Regions from separate parts of the Pseudomonas sp. FW305-E2 genome, predicted to be linked through region 1. Evidence: riboswitches for the same ligand, from Rfam matches in the RefSeq annotation. Region 1 holds a riboswitch; the other holds the start of a gene.

The links. Region 1 has a riboswitch for cobalamin ahead of cobO (cob(I)yrinic acid a,c-diamide adenosyltransferase). Riboswitches for the same ligand answer to the same signal wherever they lie in the genome.
Region 2: linked by a shared signal. The riboswitch ahead of AC3WLP_RS05905 (TonB-dependent receptor) and the one ahead of cobO (cob(I)yrinic acid a,c-diamide adenosyltransferase) in region 1 are both predicted to bind cobalamin.

What each region holds. Positions count from the first base shown of each region.
Region 1 is NZ_JBYSYE010000021.1:60,021-67,620, forward strand. Features, by position in the region: gene cobD (threonine-phosphate decarboxylase CobD) at 1-467, opposite strand, end outside; gene cbiB (adenosylcobinamide-phosphate synthase CbiB) at 460-1,368, opposite strand; gene bluB (5,6-dimethylbenzimidazole synthase) at 1,365-2,015, opposite strand; gene AC3WLP_RS16790 (cobyrinic acid a,c-diamide synthase CobB) at 2,012-3,307, opposite strand; gene cobO (cob(I)yrinic acid a,c-diamide adenosyltransferase) at 3,304-3,915, opposite strand; cobalamin riboswitch at 4,036-4,256, opposite strand; gene AC3WLP_RS16800 (C40 family peptidase) at 4,378-4,911, opposite strand; gene AC3WLP_RS16805 (C40 family peptidase) at 5,051-5,689, opposite strand; gene hda (DnaA regulatory inactivator Hda) at 5,817-6,524, opposite strand; gene AC3WLP_RS16815 (AI-2E family transporter) at 6,764-7,600, opposite strand, start outside.
Region 2 is NZ_JBYSYE010000004.1:171,676-179,275, forward strand. Features, by position in the region: gene AC3WLP_RS05900 (acetyltransferase domain-containing protein) at 1-1,156, opposite strand, end outside; gene AC3WLP_RS05905 (TonB-dependent receptor) at 1,274-3,400, opposite strand; cobalamin riboswitch at 3,510-3,717, opposite strand; gene AC3WLP_RS05910 (GNAT family N-acetyltransferase) at 3,873-4,442, opposite strand; gene AC3WLP_RS05915 (carboxymuconolactone decarboxylase family protein) at 4,521-4,865, opposite strand; gene lpxO (lipid A hydroxylase LpxO) at 4,984-5,883, opposite strand; gene thpR (RNA 2',3'-cyclic phosphodiesterase) at 6,042-6,587, shown strand; gene AC3WLP_RS05930 (AraC family transcriptional regulator) at 6,651-7,556, opposite strand.

The sequences.
Region 1 (7,600 bases):
CGGGCCGCCAGGCGAGCATGCCAAGCCAGCAGGCGTTCGCGCGACACCCGTTGGCCGGTTGGGTTGTTGGGGTTCACCAGCACCAGCACATCGAGGCCGTCGAGCGCAGCCTCAACTTGCGCCTCATCCAGGGCCAGCAGTTGGTGCCCCGCCCGTTGCCAGGCATAAGGGTGTTCGGCATAGCACGGCGTCAGCACGCCAACCCGGGCGGTTGTACGCAGCAGCGGCAAGGCCTGGATAGCGGCCTGGGAGCCGGCTACCGGCAGCAACTGGCGGGCGCCGTAATACGCACGCGCGGCGTCCTCCAGGCCATCCTCGGTTTCTGGCAGGCGGGCCCAGGCGTCGACGGGAATCGGCGGGACAGGAAATGGCCAGGGCGCAATGCCGCTGGACAGGTCGAGCCACTGCTCACGGGCAATACCGTATTGCTGCACCGCGCGTAACAGGCGGCCACCATGTTCAAGCATTGATATAGGCCCCCAGGCAAATCATCAGCAGCCACAGCCACACGCCGCGCTGCACCAGTTGCCAGCCGCGCTCGATGGCATCGGCATCGGCCACTGGCCCCTCGCCCAGGCGCGGCCGCTCATGCAGTTCGCCGTGGTACACCGCCGGGCCACCAAGCTCGACGCCCAGCGCGCCGGCGCCGGCAGCCATCACCGGCCCGGCGTTGGGGCTGTCCCACAGCGGGCCCTGTTTGCGCCAGCAGGCCAGGGCCAGACGGGTTTTGCCCAACAGGGCATAAGTCAGGGCTACCAGCCTTGCAGGTATATAGTTGAGCACATCGTCGATGCGCGCCGCGCACCAGCCAAAGCGCTCGAAACGTTCGTTACGGTAGCCCCACATGGCATCCAGCGTGTTGCTCAGGCGGTACAGCACCACACCGGGCGCACCGGCCACCACAAACCAGAACAACGCGGCGAACACTGCATCGCTGCCGTTCTCCAGCACCGACTCGGTCGCCGCTCGGGCCACTGCTGGCTCGTCCAGTTCGCGCGTTTCGCGGCTGACCAGGTAGCCAACGCGGCGCCGCGCCTCCACCAGGTCGCCCTGGCGCAAGGCGTTGGCCACCGGCAGCACATGCTCGCCCAGGCTGCGCAGCCCCACAGCGCAGTAAAGCGCCAGCACGTCAACCAGCCAGCCAATATACGGCAGCCACGAAAGGACCAGCGCCATCAGGGTTAGCGGCACCACCGCCAGAAACCACGCGCTCACGCCGTGGCTGCGCCAGCCGCGCCCACCCGCATTCAGGCGGCGCTCCAGGTTGCCGGCCATGTTGCCGAACGCCACCAAGGGGTGGCGCCGCTGTGGTTCGCCCAACAAAGCGTCCAGGGCCACCCCGGCCACGGTCAGCAAGGCCACGCTCATTGACGCTCTCCCCATTGGTTTTCGTAAAGCATTTCACTCAGAGGCCGCTCTTCGGCCCAGCTTTCCTGCACCAACATCGGCACCGGATAGAACGCGGCGACCGGCCCAAGGCACAGTACCGCCACCGGCTTGGCCCCGGCGGGCATGCCCAGCAGCGCGGCCAACGCCTGCGGGTCGAACAGCGATACCCAGCCCATGCCCAGCCCTTCGCCACGCGCGGCCAGCCACAGGTTCTGGATGGCACAGGCCAGCGAGGCCAGGTCCATCTCCGGCAGGGTGCGGCGGCCGAAGATGTGTGGCTCGCGGTTGTCCATCAAGGCCGCCACCAGCAGCTCGGCACAATCGTTTATGCCCTCCACCTTCAATTTCATGAAGGCATCGGATCGCTCGCCCAACGCCTCGGCCGTGCGTACCCGCTCCGCCTCCACCAGGGCCTGGATGCGCCCGCGCAGGTCACGCTGGGTGATGCGGATAAAGCGCCACGGCTGCATAAGCCCGACACTGGGCGCCTGATGCGCGGCGGCCAGCAAGCGGCCAAGCAGTTCGGGCGCCACCTGGCCACCCGCAAAATGGCGCATGTCGCGGCGCTCGCCGATGGCCCGGTAAATGGCGGCGCGCTCGGCGTCGCTATAGGCGTGATCATTCATGGTCGCAACAGCGCCGCCGCCGCATCCGGGCAGGAAGGGAAATAGAAGTGCACGTAAGAGGCCGTCAGCCGGCCCAGACGATAAACCGCCTCGTTGCCACGCCCGCCGTTGGGGCTCAGGCCCCGGGCAATCGGTTCCAGCGCAGTGCTGGTCAGCGAATGGTGATAGGTGTGACCGCGCAAGGTCCCCTCCGGCAGCTCCACCGCCTGCAGCGCCAGGGCGGCCAGGCGCTTCTGCATGGTCGCCTCACCCGGCAGCAGGCCGAGCAGTTCGGCACGTTCACCGGCCACGTCAGTCAGGGCATCAAGCAGGTAAAGCATGCCGCCGCACTCGGCCAGCAATGGCTTGCCCTGCGCGTGGTGGGCACGGATCGCCTCGCACATCGGTGCGTTGGCGGCCAGCGCATGGTGATGCAGCTCAGGATAACCACCCGGCAGATACAGGCTGTCTACCGCCGGCAGTTCGTGGTCGTGCAGCGGCGAGAAGAACACCAGCTGGGCACCCTGGTTGCGCAACAGGTCGAGGTTAGCGCCATACGTGAAGGCGAACGCCTCGTCCCGCGCCACGCCAATGCGCACACCGGCCAGCGAGGCCACGCAGGCTTGCGGTTCAGGCTCGGCAAAGCTGACTGGCGGCGGCAACGCCGCATCGCAACTGGCGCCCAGCGCTTCGGCGGCGGCGTCCAGGCGGGTGTCCAGGTCATTCAACTCGCTGGCCTGCACCAGGCCCAGGTGGCGGCTGGGCAGTTCGATGCCGCGTTCGCGGGACAAGCCGCCATACCAGCGCAAGCCCTCGGTCAGGCTGCCTTCGAGCAGTTGCGCATGACGCAGGCTGCCTACCCGATTGGCCAGCACGCCGGCGAACGGCAGATCGGCCTGGTACCGCGCCAGGCCCAGGGCCAGGGCACCGAAGGTCTGGGCCATGGCTGTGCCATCGATCACCGCCAGCACCGGCACGCCAAAGTGGCGCGCCAGGTCGGCGCTTGACGGGGTGCCGTCGAACAGCCCCATCACCCCTTCGATGAGGATCAGGTCAGCCTCGCCAGCAGCTTCCCACAGCAGACGACGGCTTTCTTCGGCACCGATCATCCACAGGTCCAGCTGATACACCGGCGCGCCACTGGCCCGCTCGAGAATCATCGGGTCAAGAAAGTCTGGCCCGCATTTGAACACCCGCACCTTGCGCCCGAGGTTGCGGTGCAGGCGGGCCAGCGCAGCAGTGACGGTAGTCTTGCCCTGGCCTGAGGCGGGTGCCGCGATCAACACGGCGGGGCAGTGGCGCGATCGACTCACAGTTCGACGCCCTTCTGTGCGCGGATACCGGCCTGGAAGGCGTGCTTGAGCATGCCCATTTCGGTCACGGTGTCGGCCAGTTCGATCATCTCAGGCTTCGCAGCGCGGCCAGTGACAATCACATGCTGCATGGGCGGGCGGGCCTGAATGTCGGACAGTACCTGGTCCAGGTCGAGGTAGCCATGTTTGAGGGCGATGTTGAGCTCGTCCAGCACCACGAACTGTACACCTGGGTCCTGCAGCAACTGGCGCGACACCGCCCAGGCGGCTTGCGCAGCGGCGATGTCACGCTGGCGGTCCTGGGTTTCCCAGGTAAAGCCCTCGCCCATCACGTGGTAGCGCACCTGTTCAGGGAAGCGACGGAAGAACAGCTCCTCGCCGGTGCTGTTGCGGCCCTTGATGAACTGCACCACACCGCATTGCATGCCGTGGCCCAAGGCGCGCGCGAGCATGCCGAAGGCCGAACTGCTCTTGCCCTTGCCATTGCCGGTCAGCACCAGCAGCAGGCCGCATTCGTTAGGGGAATTGGCGATGCGTTCGTCGATGACCGCCTTCTTGCGCTGCATGCGCGCCAGGTGGCGTTCGTCGCGTTCGGTGGAATCGCTCATCAGGGTTCTCCGCTGGCTGGCACCACGGCAATGCGCGGCGACAGGTAATAGGCAGGCAAACGGAGAACGCGCAGAGGCCATGGCTGGGCGCCACGGTGCACCGCGCATCACCCTCCGTGATGCCGTTGGCAGTATCAGGCCGGTCTCCGGGCTTGTGAGTGGGCCTTGGCCCTGGCCTGCGCGCCTTCCCGGATGCTGGCATCCAGTGGCCCTGCGCGGCCTTTTACTCATCCACCGTTGCGGGGGCAGCGCCGGAATCGCGCCATGCTGGCGCCCACCGGCTTCCCAGTTTCACCCTGCCCAGTCGGGGCTGGCAGGGCACCTGAAACACGCCGCGAAGGTTAGAGGGTTGCACCGGGAGCGTCAATCGAAGCGGGAGGTCTGGCGGGTGAGCAAAACACCTTGAATCCAGGCAGCCGGTATCGGCCCCGAGCTAGAGGGGCCGCTAAACAGGCATGGATATCAAGGGTTCTGTGCCAGATGCCCTTGCGGAATCACCCGCTTGGCCTGCAGGTAGGCCTTGGCCCAGTAGCTGTTCGACAGGTAGTCCAGGCGCACGGTGCCACCGGTGGAAGGTGCATGCACGAAGCGCCCGTCCCCGACATAGATGCCGGCATGGCTGACCTGCGAGCCGCCACTGGTGGCGAAGAACACCAGGTCACCAGACTGCAGCGAACTGACATCCACCGTCGGTGCGCGCATGACAATCATCTCTCGCGTCGAGCGCGGCAGGCTGATGCCAGCAGCATCACGGTACACATACTTGATCAGGCCGCTGCAGTCGAAGCCGGAGTCCGGCGTATTGCCCCCCCAACGATAGGGCGTGCCAACCAGACCAATGGCGCGGATCAGTACGTCATCGGCAATCGGTGAAGGACTGGGCTGGCTATAGGTAACCTGCGGCTGTACCACAGGGGCCGGCGCAGGCGCACGGCTGGAGCATGCAGCCAGCAAGGCTGCCAAGGAGAAAAATGCGAAGCGCGCCATCTTTACCATGGCCAGAACATCCTGTCTGAGACCGCTGCGCTGCAGCCGAAAAGAGTTGAGAATTTAGATTAGACGCTTTCTGTAAATGCGCACGGCGGCGAGCTTTTTTTAAAGCATCACCGCCGCGGCAGGGTACATCATTTTGATATCAGTTGCGCGCGATGTTGGTCGGCGCCATGGCCAAGGCTCGCTTGGCTTCAATGAAAGTCTTGCTCCAGTAACGATCACCGAGGCTGTCGATGCGCACACCACCACTGCGGCGGCTGCTGGAGTGGATGAACTGGTTGTCACCCAGGTAGATCCCGGCATGGCTTACCCGGCCACGGCCATTGGTGCTGAAGAACAGCAGGTCACCTGGCTTGAGCTTGTTGCGGGCCACTTTCGGGGCATCGACGTTGATCATTTCACGCGTGGAGCGCGGCAGCGTCATGCCCGCCTCTTCGCGGAACAGGTAACCGATGAAGCCACTGCAGTCGAAGCCGGACTTTTCCGAGGTACCACCGAAGCGGTAGCGGGTGCCGATCAACGACATGCCGCGCTCGAGAATGCTGTCAGCCAGAACCGGCAATTGGTAAGGCTTGCTGCCGGAGAAAGACGCCAGGTCATCTTCGGTGGCCAGCTCTTCCGGCTCGCCGAACACCGACGAAGAAGAGGCTTTGGCGTTGATTGCCGATTGTGCAGTGATCGGCGTGTGATCCTGGGGCTGGGATACCGGGCCTTGGGCCGCGCAGCCAAAAAGCAGGGTCACGAGTGCGAGTGGCACGAGGGGTGCGAAGCGCTTCAGCATGGGCACGACCGTGTCTGTAATCCTTTAGAAGGGTGAAACTATGCCCTCTATCATGGCCATTTGCAAATTTTATCGAAAAAGATGTGACTTTTTTGTTTTACCGCTCTGGCCCAAGGTTTTCAGGGGGTTACCAGCCGAGGGTTTCCTTGAGAAACGGAATGGTGAGCTTGCGTTGAGCCTGCAGCGACGCCTGATCGAGGCGCTCGAGCAAGTCGAACAACGCGCTCATGCTCCGCGCGCCGCGGGTGAGGATGAAATGGCCGACTTCGTCGGTCAGGTGCAGGCCACGGCGCGAAGCTCGCAGCTGCAAGGCGCGCAGCTTGTCTTCGTCGGACAGGCCGCGCATCTGGAACACCAGGGCCAGGGTCAACCGCGACTTCAGGTCCGGCAGCTTGATCGGCAGCTCACGCGGTGATGCCGAGGCAGCCAGCAGCAAGCGTCGGCCGCTGTCGCGCAGGCGGTTGAACAGGTGGAACATGGCCTCTTCCCAATCCGCCTTGCCGGCGATCACATGCAGATCGTCGATGCACACCAGTTCGTACTGGGCCAGGTAGTCGAGCAGTTCGACGCCACGATCGAGCAATTGCGCCAGCGGCAGGTAGACAGCAGGCTCGCCACGTTGCTGGAAGCGATGGGTAGCGGCCTGCAGCAGGTGGGAACGGCCAACACCCTGCTTGCCCCACAGGTAGATAAGGCTCTCGGTCCAGCCGGCGTCGGCTTCGCATAGCCGCTCGACGTAACCCAATGCCGCAGCATTGGCGCCCGGATAGTAGTTGATGAAGGTGGCGTCATCGCGCAGGCGCACACCCAGGGGCAACTGGATCGGTGGTTTCATGCTCGCGGGCGGTCGACGGGACCGCTGGGGGCCTTTGGTGAACAATCTGCAAAGTCTATACCCGCAACGCGGGGCGCACAATCTCGACTGCAGATAGGGCAAGCAAAATCAACAAGTTGCGCTGCACAAGCGAACGACGGATGCAGGACAAACCGTGCCCAGCGCCCGCGAGATCGGGCGCCGCGAGGCGGCGCTCAATTTCGCGGGCGCGAAACAGCTCAAGACGAAACACGGGGTGTTCAAAGCTCCGGGTCGATGTTCCCGGCGTACATATCCGACTCCTTGTACAGGGCATGCACATGCCGCAGCAGCACCATGATCACCGCCGCCACCGGCAGCGCCAGCAGCACACCGGTGAAGCCGAACAGTTCACCCCCGGCGAGGATGGCAAAGATCACTGCAACCGGGTGCAGGCCGATGCGATCGCCCACCAGCAGAGGGGTCAGCACCATACCCTCCAGCGCCTGCCCAACCATGAACACCGCAACGATGCCCAGCATCGGATACAGGTCGCCACCGAACTGGAACAGGCCGGCCACCAGCGCGGCACCAATGCCAATGATGAAGCCCATGTACGGCACGATGGCCGCAAGGCCTGCAAGCATGCCGATCAGCAGACCGAGTTCAAGCCCCACCAGCATCAGGCCGGCTGAATAGATGACGCCCAGGGCCAGCATCACCATCAGTTGCCCGCGCACGAATGCCCCCAGCACTTCATGGCATTCACCTGCCAGGCCCATCACTTGCGGCTCGCGCTGGCGCGGCAGCAGGCCGCGCAGCTTGCCCATCATCAAGTCCCAATCGCGCAGTAGATAGAAGCCCACTACCGGAATCAGCACCATGTTGGCCAACCAGCCCACCAACGCCAGGCTGGAGGCGGTGGCCTGGGACAGCAGCATGCCGACGATATCGGTGGTCTGCCCCATGTGCGCGCCGATGGCGGCCTTGATCTTGTCGAACTTCCAGAAACCATCGGCCAGGCCAAGGCGGCCCTGTACCCACGGCAGCGCGACATGCTCAAGCCAGTCGAGCATCTGCGGCGCCAACTCGTACAGGCGCACCAACTGCTTGGCCAG
Region 2 (7,600 bases), on a different contig from region 1:
TCAGCCAGCTGATGTCGCGGCGGCGCTGCTTCAGTCGGGCGAACCCGCGCACCGGCAGGTACAGCGAAAACGCCAGCAGTACTGCGACCAGCCATATCGCTGCGACACCGTCGAAACCGAAGTAGTCGCCATGGTTGAGCCCGAACAGCGCCACGCAGACCAGGTACAGCAGCTTCAGCACATACAGGTGCAGCAGGTAGAAGAACATCGGTGCCGCACCGAACACCGCCAGGGCAGTGATCCAGCGCGCCTGGCCGGCCCGTTCGAACGCGCGTAACAACAACAGGCCGCAGCCCAGGGTCAGGGTCAGGAACAGCAGCGACGGTGGGTATTTGGTGATGTTGAAGAAGCTCATCAGGGTTTGCGTGAAGGTTGGGTAACCGCTCCACGGTGCCTCACCGTAACCGTTGAACATGCGCAGCAGGACAAAGCCAAGCAGCGCGAGCAAGCCAGCCGCCAGCAGGTGTTGCTGGCGTTGCCCGGCATCGCTGCCGCGGGCGAACCAGGGCCCCAGGCCGTAACCCAAGGCGATGACGCCGATCCACGGCAGCACCGGGTAAGACGTGCGCAGGTGCAGGTTTTCGGAAAACGCCAGCCAGCCGCGATCATGCAGGATTGCCCACGGCACATGCAGGGCTGAATCCACGCCAAAGTGCAGGCCGTCGAGCAGGTTGTGGCCGGCGACGATGCTGGCGCCCAGGGCGAGCAGTGCGGCGCGTGGCAGCCACACCAGCAGCGACAGGGCGATCATGCTGACGCCGATGGCCCAGATCACTTGCAGGTAGATCACGCTCGGGGGCAACTGGAAGGTCCAGGCGAAGTTGACCAGGGTGAACTCCAGCACCACCAGGAACAGCCCGCGTTTGAACAGGAACGCGGAGACGTCGCCACGGCCCTGATGCTTCTCGCCATACAGCCAGGCCGACAGGCCGGTCAGCAGGACGAACACAGGCGCACACAGGTGAGCGAGGGTGCGGCTGAAGAAAAGCGCCGGTTCCGTGGTGTCGATGGCCATGGGGTCGCTGACCTGGCGGTGCAGGAGGAAAGTCTCGCGGACGTGGTCCAGGAGCATGAACAGGATCACCAGGCCGCGCAGGGCATCGATGCTCTGCAGGCGCTGGGTGATCAGCGTGGGCGTGGCGCTGGCACTTGTCATGGGTTGTCTAATAGGAATTAATTTCATGTGAAACGTTATCGTATAACAAGACGCTGAAAGGGAATAGAGGTTTTTGTGTGGCCTGTGCCGGGCTCTTCGCGGCACAAGCCACCCAGATCAGAAGCTGTAATCCACCGTCGCGAAGTACGACCGCGGTATCCCCATCAACCACTGCTGCCCGCTGAACGCCGACTGCACATACTCGCGATCGAACAGGTTGTTCAACTGCAACCCCACCTTCACATCCGGCAACACCCGCCAGGCGATGTTGGCATCGACCACGGTGTACCCGGGGGCGCTCTGGGTATTGGCGGTATCGGCATAACGCTCATCCACATAGCGCGCCCCAATGCCAGCCTCCACCTGCTGGCCGAAGCCTTTGCTCAACCAAAGGTTGGCGGTACGCCGTGGCACGTTGGCCGGCCGGTTGCCTGCCCGATCCTGCGGCAGGCCGCCGACCCTTTCGTCGAAGTCGTCGTACTTGGCGCGTATCAGCGATGCGTTGGCCGACATCTGCCACTGATGGGCCAGGGCCAGCTCCAGCGTCGCTTCCAGGCCATCGGAAGTCTGCTGCCCGGCTTGTTGCTTCTCGTGCGTGATGGGGTCGTCCACCAGCAGCTTTTTCTTGACGATGTGGTAGGCGGCAAGCGTCCATTCGCCGCGCCCCTCCCAAAAGCGCTGCTTGAGGCCGGCCTCGGTCTGCTTCGCCTCGGTCAGGTCATAGTTCATCTGCGCGGGGCTGAGGCTGATGAGGTTGTTGACCCCGTCCTCGCTGGTCGAGTACTGGCCGTACAACGACAGGTCGTCGCTGATTGCGTACACCAGCCCGACGCGCCAGTTGCCCCCTTGCAGGCTGCGATCGCTGCGGCTGTCGTTGGTCAAGTTGTTGCGGTCGATGTGGTTCTGGTCGCGACGCACGCCGGTAACCAAAGACAGGCGATCGCTCAATTGCAGGCGGTTTTCGGCAAACAGGGCAAAGGTATGGGTGGTCGAGAGTGTTTGCGGCCGCAACGGCGAGGCGCTATGAAACCCGCCGGGCTGCGGCTGCCACGGGTCGAGGTAGTCGCCGCCGACATCGTTGTAGGGTGAATTGCTGTCGACGTTGAATCGCACCTTGTTGTATTCGGCACCGAGCACGGTCTTGCTGTCCAGGCCGAACAGGGTGTGGTCGAAGGTGAAGGTTTGACGGTCGCCGAACTGTTCCTGGTTGTGCTTGATTTCCAGGTAGCTGCCGCGCAGCAACTGCTGACGCCCGGCGTCCCAGCTGTAGTCTTCGGCGTTGCGCCAGTGGCGGCGGCTTTTGATGTAGTACAGCTGGTTGCTGGCGCTGAGCTGGTCGTTCAGCGCCCAGTCGGTCGTTAACCGGGTCCATTCATCAACGTACTGCTGCACGTCGTTCTGCACGTTGTAGTTCTTTTTGCGCAGGCTGCTGCGGTAGTGGCCGTCGATCAGCGGGGTACCGTAGTAGTTGGCAGGTTGTGCATCGCCGCGGTCATGGGCCAGCGTGAAGCTGAGGTCATCACTGGCGTCAAAACGCAGCGCGGCGCTCAGGGCCAGGCTACGTGAAGCGGTGCGGTCGACCCAGCCATTGCCGGCCTGTTGGTTCAGCGTCAGGCGGTAGCTCAGGCGCTCGCTGAGGCTGCCGCCGCTGTCCAGGCCGAGCTGCTGGCGGTCCCACGAGCCGTAACCCAGTCGCAGGTGGTTGCGCACCTCGCCGGCAAAAGGTTTTTTCGGGATCACGTTTATCACTGCGCCGGTGGCGCCTTCGCCATGCAGTACCGAGGCCGGGCCGCGAATCACCTCGATGCGTTCGACCATCCACGGGTCGACCGGGAAGGTCTGTGTGCCGGCACCGGTGTACAGGCGCGCGCCGTCGAACAGGGTCATCACTGAGCTGTGGCCGGCAAAGCCGCGGGCAGACAGGCCTGTACCGCCGTCCCCCGGGGAGCCGACGAAAGTAATGCCCGGTGAGCGGGTCACTGCATCCTGCACCGTGATGTTGTTGCGCTGCTGAATCTGCCGTTCGCTGATACTGCTGGTGCTGGCCGGTGTTTCCAGGGCGCTGAGGCCAAGGCGCGAACCGGCCTGGGTCGGCGTGGCCAGGTCGATGGTGCGGTTGTCCTGGGTGTCGGTGATGGCCGTGGAAGGCAGGGCCAGAGGCTGCGGGTCGCGGTCATCAGCCAGCGCCGGCAGGGCAACGGCCAGGCAGGCCGCCAGGGGGTGAAGTTTGAACATACGGGACATGTCGTTCCACTGCTGCAGGAATGAATGGATCCCGGTGGAAAACACGCAAAGGCGAACCATGCAGGCAGGCGCGCGCACGGATTCCGGCCTGCGCCCGCCCACCGCGGGTTGCCAAGTGAAGCTCCAGGCCGGTCTCCGGGCTTGCGAGGGGCATGAAACCTTCACCTTCCCATGCTTGAGCACAGTGGTATCTCGAAGGGTTCGCTCGCTTACCGTTGCGGGGGCAGCACCGGACTTGTCGTGGGCAACACGACGCACCGGTTTCCCGTTTCACCCTGCGCGCGGCGGCGCAGGGCACCTGAAACTGGCGCGCATCTGACCATTGAAAGGCTGGGGCGTCAAATGTTGGTGTGCTGTGAATGCTGAGAAAAAACAACAGGTTGTGCGTTTTTGCGGCGCCGGAGCCCCATTTGGCAAGAAGATCAGGCCCCAGCGTGATGAGTTGGCTGGGGAGGCAGGCTTGCCTGTAAAGCTAGCGCCCGCGGCGCCGCGATACCCGTGCCTCGATGTTCTTGCGCCCGATCAGCAGCGGCGGCTTCTCCACCACCGGCTCATCCGCCAGCCATTTGTACATCACCAGGCAGTCCACCAGCCCCAGGCGGGCATGACGGTAGGCCTTGGGCAAACGGCCGACTGTTTCAAAGCCCAGCTTGTGCCATAGCGCCACGGCCACTGCGTTGGTGGCTACCACCGAGTTGAACTGCAATGCCAGAAAGCCTTCCTGGCGCGCCAGCTTTTGCGAGTGCTCGCACATCAAGCGCGCCACGCCCCGGCCGCGCGCCTGTTCGCAGACCATGTAGCCGCAATTGCCCACATGCGCACCAGGCCCGGCAGCATTGGGCTTGAGGTAATACGACCCCAGTAGCTCGCCATCTTCTTCGGCCAACAGCGTGTGCAAGGGCAGCTCCAGCCACAGCTGGCGCGCCTGTTCGAAGCTCAGCGCCGGGTCGAAAGCGTAGGTTTCACGGGCTTGGACAATGGCCTGGAAGGTGGGCCAGAAACGATCAAAATCTTCCGGCGTCATGGGGCGAATGTGGATCATGCGGGTTCCTGCGCGGGGTGAGCCGCCCAGTCTGGGTGGCGCGGCGCCGTCGCGCAAGGGCGGCGACGCCGTTTGTGCTCAACCGTTGGCCTTGCCCACCGCGTCCATTGCGCGGGCCGAGTACACCAGCGCGGCACCGGCGTTCATGGCCACGGCCACGCCGAGGGCCTCGGCAATTTCCTCGCGGCTGGCACCCGCTTTGACGGCCTGCTGCGAATGCACGGCGATACAGCCGTCGCAGCGGGTGGTCACAGCCACGGCCAAGGAGATCAGCTCGCGGGTCTTGGCATCCAGGTGGTTGGTTTTGGCGCCTGCACCGCTGGCGGTCATGTAGCCGGCTACGGTGTCGGGGGAGAGTTGCTTGAGATCGCCGATGCCGGCCATCAACTGCTTACGGTAGGCGTCCCAGTCCATCATGCTCATCGTCTTCACCTTGGGGGGTTGCGAGTGGAGCTTTCAGGCTAGTCGAAGCGTGGCACGTGCGAGGCGGTACTTTGGTGGGTAAACGCAGGTCACTCGTACAGTGGCCTGCGTTGAGCCTTCAGATGTAGATGAACACCAGCACCAACGCCGCGACCACTGCCCATTTTTCCAGGTAGTAGCGCAGGCGATTGCGCTTCTTCAGCGCCTTGCCACGCTCGCGGATCTTGTAGATGCGGGTGAACAGGCGGTTGATGCCACCGGTCTTGTCGCTGGCATCGTTGGGCGCAGCGGCAGCGGCCATCACGTTGCGGCTGAACCAGCGGTTGAACGCGGTTGCCCAGCGGTACTTGAGCGGGCGTTCGACGTCGCAGAACAGGATGATGCGGTTGTGCTCGGTGGTGTTGGCTGCATAGTGGATGTAGGTTTCGTCGAAGATCACCCCCTCACCATCGCGCCAGGCGTATTTCTCGCCGTCCACGTCGATGTAGCAGCCGTCGTCATTCGGCGTGTCCAGGCCCAGATGGTAGCGGTACGAGCCGGCATACGGGTCACGGTGGCGCACCAGCTTGGCTCCCGGAGGCAGGGTAGCGAACATGGCGGCCTTGACCGTGCCGATGCCTTGCAGCAGCTCGGTCGTGCGTGGGCAAAGGGCCATTGCCGACGGGTGGCTTTCGCCATACCACTTCAGGTAAAAACGTTTCCACCCGGTCTTGAAGAACGAGTTGAAACCGACGTCATCGTAATTGTCGGATTTCTTGATTTCGCCTACGTGCAGCAACTGGCGGCCTTCCTCACGGATCTCCTGCCAGTGGTCCTGCAGCGGTTTCAGTTCTGGAAAGGCCTCGACCGGCAGGTAAGGCTTGGCCGGGTGTTTGGAGAACAGGTACAGGAAGCTGTTGATCGGGGCCAGGAAGCTGGAGTGGTCGCCCAGCTGACGAGTCAGCTTGTGGCGAACCCGACCGCGCAGGTGAACATAGGCGATCGAGAAGACGAAGATAAGTACGAGTGCAATTTTCATGGACGTTTACTTGTCGAAAAATGGCCATGCGCCGAGGCATGAGCCCGCCAGCATAAACAATCATGGGGGCAGTTTGTACTTATTGTTACCAAACTGCGGGGCGACATTGGTGTAATACCCTACAGTCTTGCGCAAACGTTTCATGTCAGGGAGTTTGTATGGTTCAGGATATACGCTCCAGCGGTAGCCCGTTCAAGCGGCTGTTCTTCGCCTTGCCGGTCAGCGACGCGCAGCGCCGTGACTTGGGCCAGTGGCGGCGCGGGCTGAACCTGCGCAGCGGCAAACCGGTGCCGGCGGCCAACTTCCATGTCACGCTGCTGTTTCTCGGTGATGTGGACACTGCGCAGGTGCCTGCAATGTGCGCGGCGGTTGACCAACTGGCGCTGCCAACCTCGGCGCCGCGGCTGTTGCTCGACCGTTTGCAGGTGTGGCAACGGGCCGGCGCCTTGGTGCTGGAGGCGCAGCAGGTACCGCCCGCCCTGTTGCAACTGGTGTACGGTTTGCAGCAGGCGTTGCTGCCGTTGGGGCTGGAAGCGGCCACGCGTGAGTATCGACCGCACCTGACGCTGTCCAGGGATTACCGCGGGCAGCCGCCCGAGGCCAGTAGCGCGCCGGAGTTTTACCTCACCGCGCGACACTTCACGCTTTACGAGTCGCGCAAGGGGGCTTACTGGCCATTGGCGCAGTGGCCGCTGGCGGGCTGACCCGCCGGGCGAAAAACGCCTTGTCCCGGATGCGTACCTGCAGGGGCTGTTCAGATCGGGTGATTACACCGGCATGCTTTGGTAAGGCAATTCATCCCCTGGGCTGCGTTCGAACTGGCGCTTGTATTCGCGGCTGAACTGCGAGGTACTCTGATAGCCCACCCTGTGCGCAGCCTGTGCCACGCCCAGGCCTTCGCCGATCAGCATCTGCTGCGCCTTGAGTAGCCGCAAGCGCTTGAGGTACTGCATCGGCGCCATGTCGGTGCAGCGCTTGAAATGTTCGTGGAAGGTTGAAACGCTCATGTTGGCGCGCGCAGCCAGTGCCTCCACGCTCAGCGGCTCGCTGTAGTGCTCGCGCAGGTGGGCGAGGGCGGCGCCGATGCGGGCGAAGTGCCCCTGTTGCTCCACCAGTGCCCGCAGCACACCGGCCTGCGGGCCACGCAGGGCGGTGTACAGCACTTCGCGCACACGCGCCGGGCCCAGCACCTTGGCGTCCAGCGGGTCGTGCAGGCAGCGCAGCAGCCGCTCCACGCTTTCGCGCATGGGCGCATCCAGTGCCGCCGACGTCATCGATTGCGGGGTTTGCGCCTGCACTTCAGCGTCCGGTGCCAGGCCCATGCTCTGCACCAACTCGCCCAGCACGCCACGGTCGATGCCCACCGCCACGCCCAACAGCGGCGCCTCGCGGGTGGCAAAGGTTTCACACATGAACGGCACCGACAACGCCTGCACCAGGTAATGCCCGGCGCCGTACTCCAGGGTGCGCGGCCCCAGGCGCGCCAGTTTGCTGCCTTGGGCCAGGATCATCAGGCTTGGTTCGTAGATCTGCGGGCTGCTGGCCACATAGTGGTCCCAGCTCAGCACCTGTACCTGGGGCAGGTGCGTGGGCACAAAGCCTGGGCGCGTGGCGAGGCTGCGGATCAGTGCGCAAAGCGGCGCATTGGCGTCGACGTGACGGGTCAGTTGCATGGTGGACCAAGGGCAGAGAATCAGACAGTTTGATCATCGCAGAT